3 regions of the Kitasatospora sp. NPDC093550 genome follow, and region 3 is predicted to be linked to each of the others. Evidence: riboswitches for the same ligand, from Rfam matches in the RefSeq annotation. Region 3 holds a riboswitch; each other region holds the start of a gene.

Region 1 (3,261 bases), on a different contig from region 3:
CCGGTCAGCCCGTGCAGCATCTCCAGCCCGGGCGCGAGCAGCCGGGCGTCGCCGCGGAACTTGTTGACGAACCAGCCCGCCACGTGCCGCTGGTCCTCCGCCGACAGCAGCGCCAGCGTCCCGTACATCGCCGCGAACACGCCGCCCCGGTCGATGTCCCCGACCACCACCACCGGCAGCCCGGCGGCCGTGGCCAGGCCCATGTTGGCGATGTCCCGGTCCCGCAGGTTGATCTCGGCGGGCGATCCGGCGCCCTCGCAGACCACCACCTCGTAGCGCCGGCGCAGATCGGCCAGGCACTCCAGCGCGCGCTCCAGCAGGACGGGCTTGCGCTCGCGGTAGTCCAGCGCGCCCACCTCGGCGACCGGCTTGCCCAGCAGCACCACCTGGCTGCGGCCGTCCGCGCCGGGCTTCAGCAGCACCGGGTTCATCGCCGCCTCCGGCTCCACCCGGGCGGCCTGCGCCTGCATCGCCTGGGCGCGGCCGATCTCGGCCCCGTCGGCGGTGACGAAGGAGTTCAGCGACATGTTCTGCGCCTTGAACGGCGCGACCCGCACGCCCTGGCGGGCCAGCCAGCGGCAGATGCCCGCCGTCACCACGCTCTTGCCCGCGTCCGAGGTCGTCCCGGCGACCAGCAGCGCGTTGCTCATGCCCCACCCCTCCTCGTGCGGAACGCCCTGAGCGCCAGATGCCCCGCGACCGTCGTACCCAGTGCCAGCGCGCCCACCCGCCGGGAGAGCGCGCAGGCCCGCTCGATGTCGTCGACCGTCACCGGCCGCAGCTCCGCGCCCAGCACCGGCCGGTGCTCCACCCTCGTGCCGTACTGCAGCGTGCCGCCCAGCCGTACGCCCACCGCGCCGGCGAACGCCGACTCCGCCTGACCCGCGTTCGGGCTCGGGTGCGCGGAGCCGTCGCGCCGCCAGACCCGCCAGGCCGTACGGGGGTGCGGGGCGGCGGCGACGGTCAGCAGCGCGGTCAGCCGGGCGCCCGGCCAGCCCGCCACGTCGTCCAGCCGGGCCGAGGCCCAGCCGAACCGGGCGTGGCGCGGCGAGCGGTGACCCACCATCGCGTCCAGGGTGTTCACGGCGCGGAAGGCCAGCAGACCGGGCGTGCCCGCCAGGGTGCCCCAGACCAGCGCGTTCACCACGGCGTCGGCGGTGTTCTCGGCGACCGACTCGACCACCGCGCGGGCGATCTGCTGTTCGTCCAGCGCGCTCGGGTCCCGTCCGCACAGGTGCGGCAGCCGCTCCCGGGCGGCGGCCAGGTCGCCGTCCTTCAGCGAGCGGCCGATGGTGCGGGCCTCCCGGGTCAGCGAGGTGCCGCCGAGCACCGTCCAGGTCGCGGCCGCGGCCAGCGCCGCCCGGCCCAGCGGGCGCCGGCCCACCGTACGGTCCAGGGCGAGCGCGCCCGCCGCGACGGCGCCCACGCACAGCGCCGTGTACCCGGCCCCGGCCGCCCGGTGGTCACGCCACAGCCGGCGCTCCAGCCGGGCCGCGGCGCCGCCGAAGACCGCCACCGGGTGGCCCCGGCGCGGGTCGGCGAAGCGGGCGTCGGCGGCGTAGCCCGCGACGGCGCCCAGCGCGAACGCGGCGGCGCGGGCCGGCGGACGGGCCGAGGCGCGGGCCGGGGGAAGGATCGAGGGGCGCGGGGTCAGCGCACGGGCGGTCATCGGCCGCACGGCGGAAGGCAGCTCGGGGTCCGGCCGGGCGGGGCAGCCTGCATCGCGTGCGTGTCCTCACTCAGGGTCCGCGCCCTGGGTCGACGTAACGGGGGCGAGAGTCTCCTGGCTTCCGGGTCGGACGCACCCCCGGGGCCTTCCAGCGGCTTCCGACGGCCCGCCGTGGCGATAGTTCCGAGCGTGCTCCCCGGTGACAGTGGCGGGACCGCGCCGGACTCGCACCGGCTTCCTCTCCATGCCTCCGATTGGCCTCAGGATCCCATCACGCGCCCGAACCGGGAGTCAACCGAGGTCACGGAGGGGTTGGTCACACGGGGGCCGCGGCCCGGGACCGCCTGACAGCCTGTGGGATCGCCCAGCGGAGCGCCGCCCCGGTACCGGCCGCTTCGTGCGTTCGGTCGGTGGGGGCGCGCCCCGCTCCGCGCCTACGTTCGGGGGCATGCGCCGCAGAAAGTCCCCCGCCGCCCCGCCCCCGGTGCCGTTCTCGCCCGCAGCCGCCCGCTCCCACCGGTCAGGCCTCGGCCTGACCCCCGAACAGGTCGCGGAGGGCATGGCCGCGCACGGCGTCCGGCTGCTGCCCGGCCACGTCCTCGCCTGGGAGAACGGCCAGCTGCGCCCCGGTGAAACGGAGTTCATCGCCCTCGCCCGCGCCCTCTGGTGCCCCGCCGTCCAGCTGATGGACACCCGCCCCGTGCTGCTGCGCGACCACCGGGTCGCCCGCGAACTCCCGCAGAGCACCGTCGCCGAACGCACCGGCACCACCCTCGCCGCCTACCAGCGGGCCGAACTGACCGGGCAGTGGGAGGGCGACGAGGACCAGACCGCCGCCCTCGTCCAGGTCCTCGGTCTGAGCCTGCCCGAGCTCGTCGTGGCCACCGGTCACGAGGAGGCCCTGGAAAGCCTGCTCCGCCAGTGCGTCGGCGGCCGCTGGCAGCCCCAGCTCCGCGCCCTCGCCCGGATCGTCCCCGCCCCCACCGAGGCGCTCTCCGCCGTCCTCGCCACCCTCCACCAGGAACACCACGTCCCCACCCACTGGGGCAGCAGCACCCGCGCCACCCAGGCCCCCACCACCGACGACCTCGTCCCCCGCTTCTGGCACCTCCTCGGCATCGAGACGGCCGCCGAGACCCCCTGACCGCCCCGCCCCGCGAAGCCCCCCGCCCCGCGAAGCCCCCCGCCCCGCGAAGCCCCCCGCCCCGCGAAGCCCCCCGCCCCGCGAAGCCCCCCGCCCCCGGCCCGACCCCGCCCTCGATCCGGCCCGCTCTCGACCCGACCCCGCCCCGCCCCGCCACGAGTGCCCCGGACGGCCCAGCCCGGTGGCCGGGCGGGCGGGGCGCCGGTGGACTGGTGCACGAACACCGTCCGGTCCGTGACCAACAGAGCGGGGATCGATATGCGCTGGGGAACCGCCGCCGCCGTGGCGGCCGCCGCCGTCGGGACCGGGGCCGTCGTCCTGGTGATCGGCCGCCGGGCCTCCGAGCGGATGGTGCGTCCGCCCACCGCCGTCCAGGAGTCCGGGCCGGTCCTGGTCAAGAGCCTCGGCGCGGGCCGGGTCACCTTCACCCGCGGCCCCGGGAGCCTGC
Region 2 (3,261 bases), on a different contig from region 3:
GGCCTCGATGCGCTCGCGGTAGGCGTCGGCGTCGATCCGGCCGGCCGCCACATCGGCTCGGGCGAGCCGGAGTTCGGCGGTCTGCGGGAAGGAGCCGATGGTGGTGGTCGGCAGCAGCGGCAGCCCGAGCCGGGCCCGCTGGGCCTCGGCGCGCTGCGGGTAGGCCTGGGCGCGGCGGGCGTCCGCCGCGGTCACGGCGGCGGCGCGGGCGCGCACCGCCGGATCGCGGGTGATCGGCGAGTTGGCGCGGGAGGCCAGGTCGGCCCGGTTGGCGGCGAGTTCGGCGGTGATCGCGCCGGTGCCCTCGCGCAGGCCGCGGGCCAGCAGCGCCGTCTCGGCGGCCTTCTGCCGGGCGAAGGCGAGCCAGCGGGCGATCTGCGGGTCGACGTCGCGCTCGGCGGCGGCGTCGAGCGGCACGTGCAGCAGGGAGCAGGAGGGCGCGACGTCGACCCGCTCGGCGAGGCCGAGCAGGGTCGCCAGGGTGGCGAGCGACTTCTCCAGGTCGTTGATCCAGATGTTGCGCCCGTCGACCACCCCGGCCACCAGGCGCTTGCCGGGCAGGCCGCCGACGGCGGCGAGGTCGTCCAGGTTGCCGGCGGCCGGGCCGGTGAAGTCCAGCGCCAGGCCCTCGACCGGGGCCTTGGCGAGCACCGGCAGGGCCTCCCCGAGCCGGTCGAAGTAGCTCGCGACCAGGAGCTTCGGCCGGTCGGTGCGGGCGCCGAGGTCCCGGTAGGCGCGGGCGGCGGCGTTGAGTTCGGCCGGGGTGCGGTCCTGCGCCAGGGCGGGCTCGTCCAGCTGCACCCAGGCGGCGCCGGCGGCCTTCAGCTCCGCCAGCAGCCGCGCGTACACCGGGAGCAGCCGGTCCAGCAGGGTGATCGGCTGGAAGTCCTGGGCGACACCGGGCGCGGGCTTGGCGAGCAGCAGGTAGGTGACGGGGCCGACCAGTACCGGGCGGGCGGTGTGCCCGAGGGCGAGGGCCTCCTCGAGTTCGCCGACCGCCTTGGCCGGGTCGGCGCGGAAGGTGGTGTCCGGACCCAGCTCGGGGACGAGGTAGTGGTAGTTGGTGTCGAACCACTTGGTCATCTCCAGCGGCGCGACCTCCTGGGTGCCGCGCGCCATGGCGAAGTACCCGGCCAGGGCGTCGGCCTCGACCTCGGCGCGGTGCCGGGGCGGGATCGCGCCGACGGCCACGGTGGTGTCCAGCACGTGGTCGTAGAGCGAGAAGTCACCGGTGGGGACCTCCCGGACGCCCGCTGCGGCGAGCTGCGCCCAGTTCTCCCGGCGCAGTCCGGCGGCGGTGGCCAGCAGCGCCCCGGCCGTGACGGCGCCCTTCCAGTACCCCTCGACCGCCTTCTTCAGTTCCCGGTGGCGGCCCTGCCGGGGGTAGCCGTACGCGGTGGCCACGCTCGCCGCGGCTGTGGACTTCGCTGTCAAGGGACTCTCCTTCGCGAGTCTGATTCCTCCTGGGACCGGCGACGGGAGGAGGGCGCGAAGGGGTCACGGACCGGACGGGTGCGCGCGGTCGGGCGCGGCTCCGCCTGGTATGTGCGCCGACCCGCCCACGAGGTCACCGGTTGGCCGCGCGCGAACGGTCGCGCACGGGCAGTGGCAGGTCTTCGGACTCGCGGGCACGCCCGCCCTCGTCGAGGGCGGACACCTACTGGCCGTCGCTTCCCAGGCCCTCGCGGGCCCAGTGCGTATGACGGCGGTCGTTCCCGCTCACCGCTGCGGGGCAGTCCCGGACTGGCCGAACCGAAAGGCGTCACCGGGTTCCCTCTTGCGACGCCCCGCCTGGCGGACGGGGCGAACCAGCTGCACCGCCAGCTTAGGGGCAAACCGCGCGGGTTCGAGCGGAATCCACGGACGGCGTCCACGGGGTGAGACGGCGGGCCCCTGGGCACCGCGTTGCCGTCAACTCCCGTACGGCGCCTCCCGGTGCCGCCACCGCACCCGGTCCTCGGCCACCGCCGCCCGCACGTCCGCCGGGGCCCGTCGGCCGCGGTGGTCGGCACAGGAGAGCACCAGCATCTCGCGCTCCCCCGGCCGGAACTCGTACGCCACCCGCTCCACCCGGCTCGGCACCCCGAGCCCGGCCAGTTCCCCGCGCAGTCGCTCCAGCCCCCGGTAGCGGAGGCCGGTGTCGTACACCGTCAGCGGGAACAGCCGGACCTCCCGGCGCGCCACCCGGGCCAGCTCCAGCAGTGCCGCCCGGTGGAACTCCTCGTCCAGCCGGTTGCCGTACGAGAACAGCAGGTGCGAGCTGAGCACCAGGTCGAAGGAGTCGTCGGGGAAGGGGAGTTCGGGCAGCGAGCCGGCCACGTAGCGGTCCGGGCGGGCCGCGATGTCGGCGCGGAACTCCCGGGCGTTGGCGGTCCACTGGCGGACCAGGTCGTCCACGTCGGCGTACCACGACCAGATGCGGTCCGCCGTCTCCTCGACCAGCAGCTCGCGCTTGAAGGCCGTCTCGCGTTCCACCAGCAGGCCCAACTCCTCGCGTTGGTGGGCGTACTGGCGGTCGACCGCGACGGCGTCGACGCCCCGGCGCCCGGCCTCGGCGACGAAGCTCGCGGCGCCGCCCGGGCAGTCCAGGACGCGTTGCTCCAGGTCCCGATCGGTGAGTGCGAACATCGCCCGGTACTCGGCGAAGGAGCGTGCGCTGACCAGCACGCGGTCATCCCCTCCCGACGAACGGCATGGTGGCGGGCAGCACCACGAGGGACTGGATGGTGGTGTCCGGCGGCTGCGCGGCCATCAGCAGCAGGGCGTCGGTGAAGCGCTCCACCGGGATGGTCGCCTCGACCGCCATCGTCCCGTCGGCCTGCATCGCGGCCGGCTGCGGGCCGCCGTCGAGCGGGGCGACGTTGCCGACGTCGATCTGCCCGCAGGAGATGCCGAACGGGCGGCCGTCCAGGGCGAGCACCTTGGTGAGGCCGAGCACGGCGTGCTTGGCGGCGGTGTACGCGAGGGAGTGGGGGCGCGGCACGTGCGCCGAGGGCGCACCGTTGTTGATGATCCGCCCGCCCTGCGGGCTCTGGGCGCTCATCACCCGGAAGGCCTCGCGGGCGCAGAGGAAACCGCCGGTGACGATGGTGTCCAGCACCCGGTTCCAGTCCTCGAACGGGGTCTCGGTGATCGGTCGGCGCGGGGCGGCGGCGCCCGCGTTGTTGAACAGCAGGTCCAGCCGGCCGTACCGGTCGCGGACGGCGTCGAAGAGCCGGGCGACCTCCTCCGGGCTGCGGATGTCGGTCGGCACGGGCAGCG
Region 3 (3,261 bases):
GCGGTAGGCGTCGCGGGAGCGCCGGCTGCGCAGCATCCGGTCGAAGCAGGGGTCGCCGACCACTCGGGCGACGTCCAGGGCCTCGGGGCAGGAGACCCGCAGGCGGTCCAGCTGCTCGGGGTGGGAGAGGCCGAGGACGTCGACGAACACCCGGCCGCGGTGGGTGAGTTCGTTGCGGGAGAGCCCGGCGGCGCTGACCGTGTCGCCGGTGGACTCGGTGACGAGCCGGTTGTAGCCGGCGCCGTGCGGGAGGACGACGAGTCGGGCGTCCAGGCGGTGCATGGAGGAGTGGACGGCGCAGGCGACGGCCAGGTCGAAGCGGTGCCGGACGGCTTCCTCCCAGTCCAGCAGGGTGAAGCCGGGCAGGCCGCGCAGGTAGTCGTCCAGGGCGCGGTCGGCGAAGGCGGAGCCGGGGTTGACGGTGAAGTAGCGGGCGATGCCGTCGGGGTTCAGCAGGGCGAGGACGTCCAGGACCCGGGTGGCGGAGGTGAGGGTGCGGGCGACCGCCAGCACGCGGGCCTTGACCGGCCGGGTGTTCCAGCGGTCGGCGGGCCAGGCGTGGGGGTGGGACGGCACGCCATGATCGTACTCATCCGGGTACCGGCCCGAGGGCTGTTCGCCGAGTGTCGGTCAGCCCGCCGCAGCGGTGGGCTCGTGGTGCTCGGCGGCGGCGCACTCGTCGAGGAGGGGGCGCATGGCCTCGTCCACGAGCCGGTAGCGCACCACCCGGCCGTCCTTGTCGCCGGTGACCACCCCGGCCGTGCGGAGCAGCCGCAGCGCCTGGGAGACGGCGGGGTCGCGCATACCGGTGGCCACCGCGAGGTCGGTGACGGCGAGCGGGCCGGCCCGGTGGAGGGCGAGCAGCAGGGAGAGCCGACCGGGGTCGGCGAGCAGGGAGAACCGCTCGGCCCAGGACCGGACGTGCGCGGTGTCGCCGATCGCGGCGATGGCCTCGCAGACCCGGTGCCCGTCGATGGTGCGGTGGCCCGCGCGGTCGGCCGGTACGAGATGCATGCGGACATTCTTGCAGGCGGGGGGCTGTGATCCTGGACACCTGCGCAGGTGCGCAGCCTTGCATGGGTCGGGACGGACCCCTACGGTGTAGCCCGCCGTGGTGTTCGGGAAGACCGGTGACGGACCCTCAGGGGTCCGGATTCCGGAGCGGCCCTCGCCACTGTGATCGGGCATTCCGCCGGCTACCCGGGGGAGTGGAGTCCGTACCCCTGACGCCACTGGCGCCTCGCGCGCTCGGGAAGGCGGGTACGGGTGTCCCCGTAAGCCAGGAGACCGGCCACGGCACTTCACGAAGTGATTCCACGAGGTGCTGGAGCGTGATCCGCAGATGACCCTGCCCGAAACCGCCGCCATCGACGCGAAGGCGGCGCCGTCGGTGCTGCCCGGCTTCAAGTGGAGGCGCGAGGACACCGTCCGAACGGCCGGGCTGATGGGGGTGATCCTGGCCATGCACGTGGTGGCCTTCGGGACGCTCGTCTTCCTGGTGGCGCCCGAACGGTACGCGGTGGGCACCCAGGTCTTCGGGGTGGGCCTGGGCATCACCGCGTACACCCTCGGCATGCGGCACGCCTTCGACGCCGACCACATCGCGGTGATCGACAACACCACCCGCAAGCTGATGGCGGACGGGAAGCGGCCGGTCTCGGTGGGCTTCTGGTTCGCCCTCGGGCACTCCTCGATGGTCGTCCTCATGGCGGCCCTGGTGGCGGGCGGCGCGCAGCTGGCGGACACGCTGATGGACGACGAGTCGACCACCCACAAGTGGCTCGGCCTGATCGGGACGACCACCTCCGGCGTGTTCCTCTACCTGATCGGCGCGCTCAACCTGGCGGCGCTGCTCGGCATCATCAAGGTGTTCCGGGCGATGCGGGCCGGGCAGTACGACGAGGCGCAGCTGGAGGCGCACCTCGACTCGCGCGGCTTCATGGCCCGGGTGCTGAACCGGGCGACCCGCTCGATCACCCGGCCCGGGCAGATGTTCCCGGTCGGCATGGTGCTGGGCCTGGGCTTCGACACCGCGACCGAGGTCACCCTGATGGTGATGGCCGGTTCGGGTGCGGCCTCCGGGCTGCCCTGGTACGCGATCGCCTGCCTGCCGCTGCTGTTCGCGGCCGGGATGAGCCTGTTCGACACCCTGGACGGGACGTTCATGAACTTCGCGTACCAGTGGGCCTTCTCCAACCCGGTGCGCAAGGTGTACTACAACCTGACCATCACCGGGCTGTCGATCGCGGTGGCCTTCATCATCGGCACCATCGAGCTGGTCGGGGTGCTGCACGAGAAGTTCGACCTGACCGACCCGGTGACCGGCTGGATCGCGGACATCTCGCTGGACAACGTCGGCTACGCGATCGCCGGGCTGTTCGTGGTGGTCTGGGCGCTGGCGATCGGGTACTGGAAGCTCGCCCGGGTCGAGAACCGCTGGGCTCCCCGGGAGCCGTGAGCCGCGCGCCCGGCCGCGCCGAACGGCGCCTCCCCACCCGGGGAGGCGCCGTTCGGCGTTCTCAGTGCTGGTCGCCGTAGCGCTGGCGGAAGCGCTCGACCCGGCCCGCGGTGTCGAGCACCCGGGACTGGCCGGTGTAGAAGGGGTGGCTCGCCGAGGAGATCTCGACGTCGATCACCGGGTAGGTGCGGCCGTCCTCCCACTCGACCGTGCGGTCACTGCCGACCGTCGACCGGGTGAGGAAGGCGAGGCCGCCGACCTTGTCGCGGAAGACGACGGGGCGGTAGGCGGGGTGGATTCCGGGCTTCATGGACGGGCTCCTCTCGGGGGCGGGGGGGTGGGGCCGGGGGTGCCGGCCGGTACCGGGTGCGGTCGGGGTGCGCCGCTCAGCGCTCCTCGCGGAAGTCGACGTGCCGGCCCGCGACCGGGTCGTACTTGCGCAGGACCATCCGGTCCGGGTCGTTGCGGCGGTTCTTGCGGGTCACGTACGTGAAGCCGGTGCCGGCGGTGGAGCGGAGCTTGATGACGGGGCGCAGTTCGCTGCGGGCCACGGGGTTCCTCCTGGGTCCTGGGGTGCCGGTTCGAGACCGTACCTGAAATGGAAGTCATTTTCATCTGGTGTAACGTGAGCCCGGTCCTGCCCATTCCCGGACGCCAGGGAGCACCCATGTCCGCCCACTGCCGGCTCACCGGCCGCCGGCCCGGCTTCGGCAACGCGATCTCGCACTCGCACCGCCGCACCGGCCGCCGCTTCGACCCCAACATCCAGCGCAAGCGCTACTGGCTGCCCGGCGAGGGCCGGT

What was found. A riboswitch is a leader RNA that binds a small molecule or an ion and turns the genes downstream of it on or off. The one in region 3 is predicted to bind cobalamin.
Region 1: linked by a shared signal. The riboswitch ahead of ACIRD3_RS21225 (cobalamin biosynthesis protein) and the one ahead of ACIRD3_RS17175 (HoxN/HupN/NixA family nickel/cobalt transporter) in region 3 are both predicted to bind cobalamin.
Region 2: linked by a shared signal. The riboswitch ahead of metE (5-methyltetrahydropteroyltriglutamate--homocysteine S-methyltransferase) and the one ahead of ACIRD3_RS17175 (HoxN/HupN/NixA family nickel/cobalt transporter) in region 3 are both predicted to bind cobalamin.

What each region holds. Positions count from the first base shown of each region.
Region 1 covers NZ_JBIWJF010000012.1:235,015-238,275, forward strand. Annotated here, with positions in the region: gene ACIRD3_RS21220 (cobyric acid synthase) at 1-650, opposite strand, end outside; gene ACIRD3_RS21225 (cobalamin biosynthesis protein) at 647-1,669, opposite strand; cobalamin riboswitch at 1,777-1,911, opposite strand; gene ACIRD3_RS21230 (helix-turn-helix domain-containing protein) at 2,118-2,813, shown strand; gene ACIRD3_RS21235 (alpha/beta hydrolase family protein) at 3,048-3,261, shown strand, end outside.
Region 2 covers NZ_JBIWJF010000010.1:214,479-217,739, reverse strand. Annotated here, with positions in the region: gene metE (5-methyltetrahydropteroyltriglutamate--homocysteine S-methyltransferase) at 1-1,434, opposite strand, end outside; cobalamin riboswitch at 1,611-1,779, opposite strand; gene ACIRD3_RS18685 (methyltransferase domain-containing protein) at 1,912-2,667, opposite strand; gene ACIRD3_RS18680 (SDR family oxidoreductase) at 2,672-3,261, opposite strand, start outside.
Region 3 covers NZ_JBIWJF010000009.1:209,955-213,215, forward strand. Annotated here, with positions in the region: gene ACIRD3_RS17165 (hypothetical protein) at 1-576, opposite strand, end outside; gene ACIRD3_RS17170 (ArsR/SmtB family transcription factor) at 631-1,014, opposite strand; cobalamin riboswitch at 1,096-1,311, shown strand; gene ACIRD3_RS17175 (HoxN/HupN/NixA family nickel/cobalt transporter) at 1,343-2,458, shown strand; gene ACIRD3_RS17180 (type B 50S ribosomal protein L31) at 2,520-2,768, opposite strand; gene rpmG (50S ribosomal protein L33) at 2,845-3,009, opposite strand; gene rpmB (50S ribosomal protein L28) at 3,126-3,261, shown strand, end outside.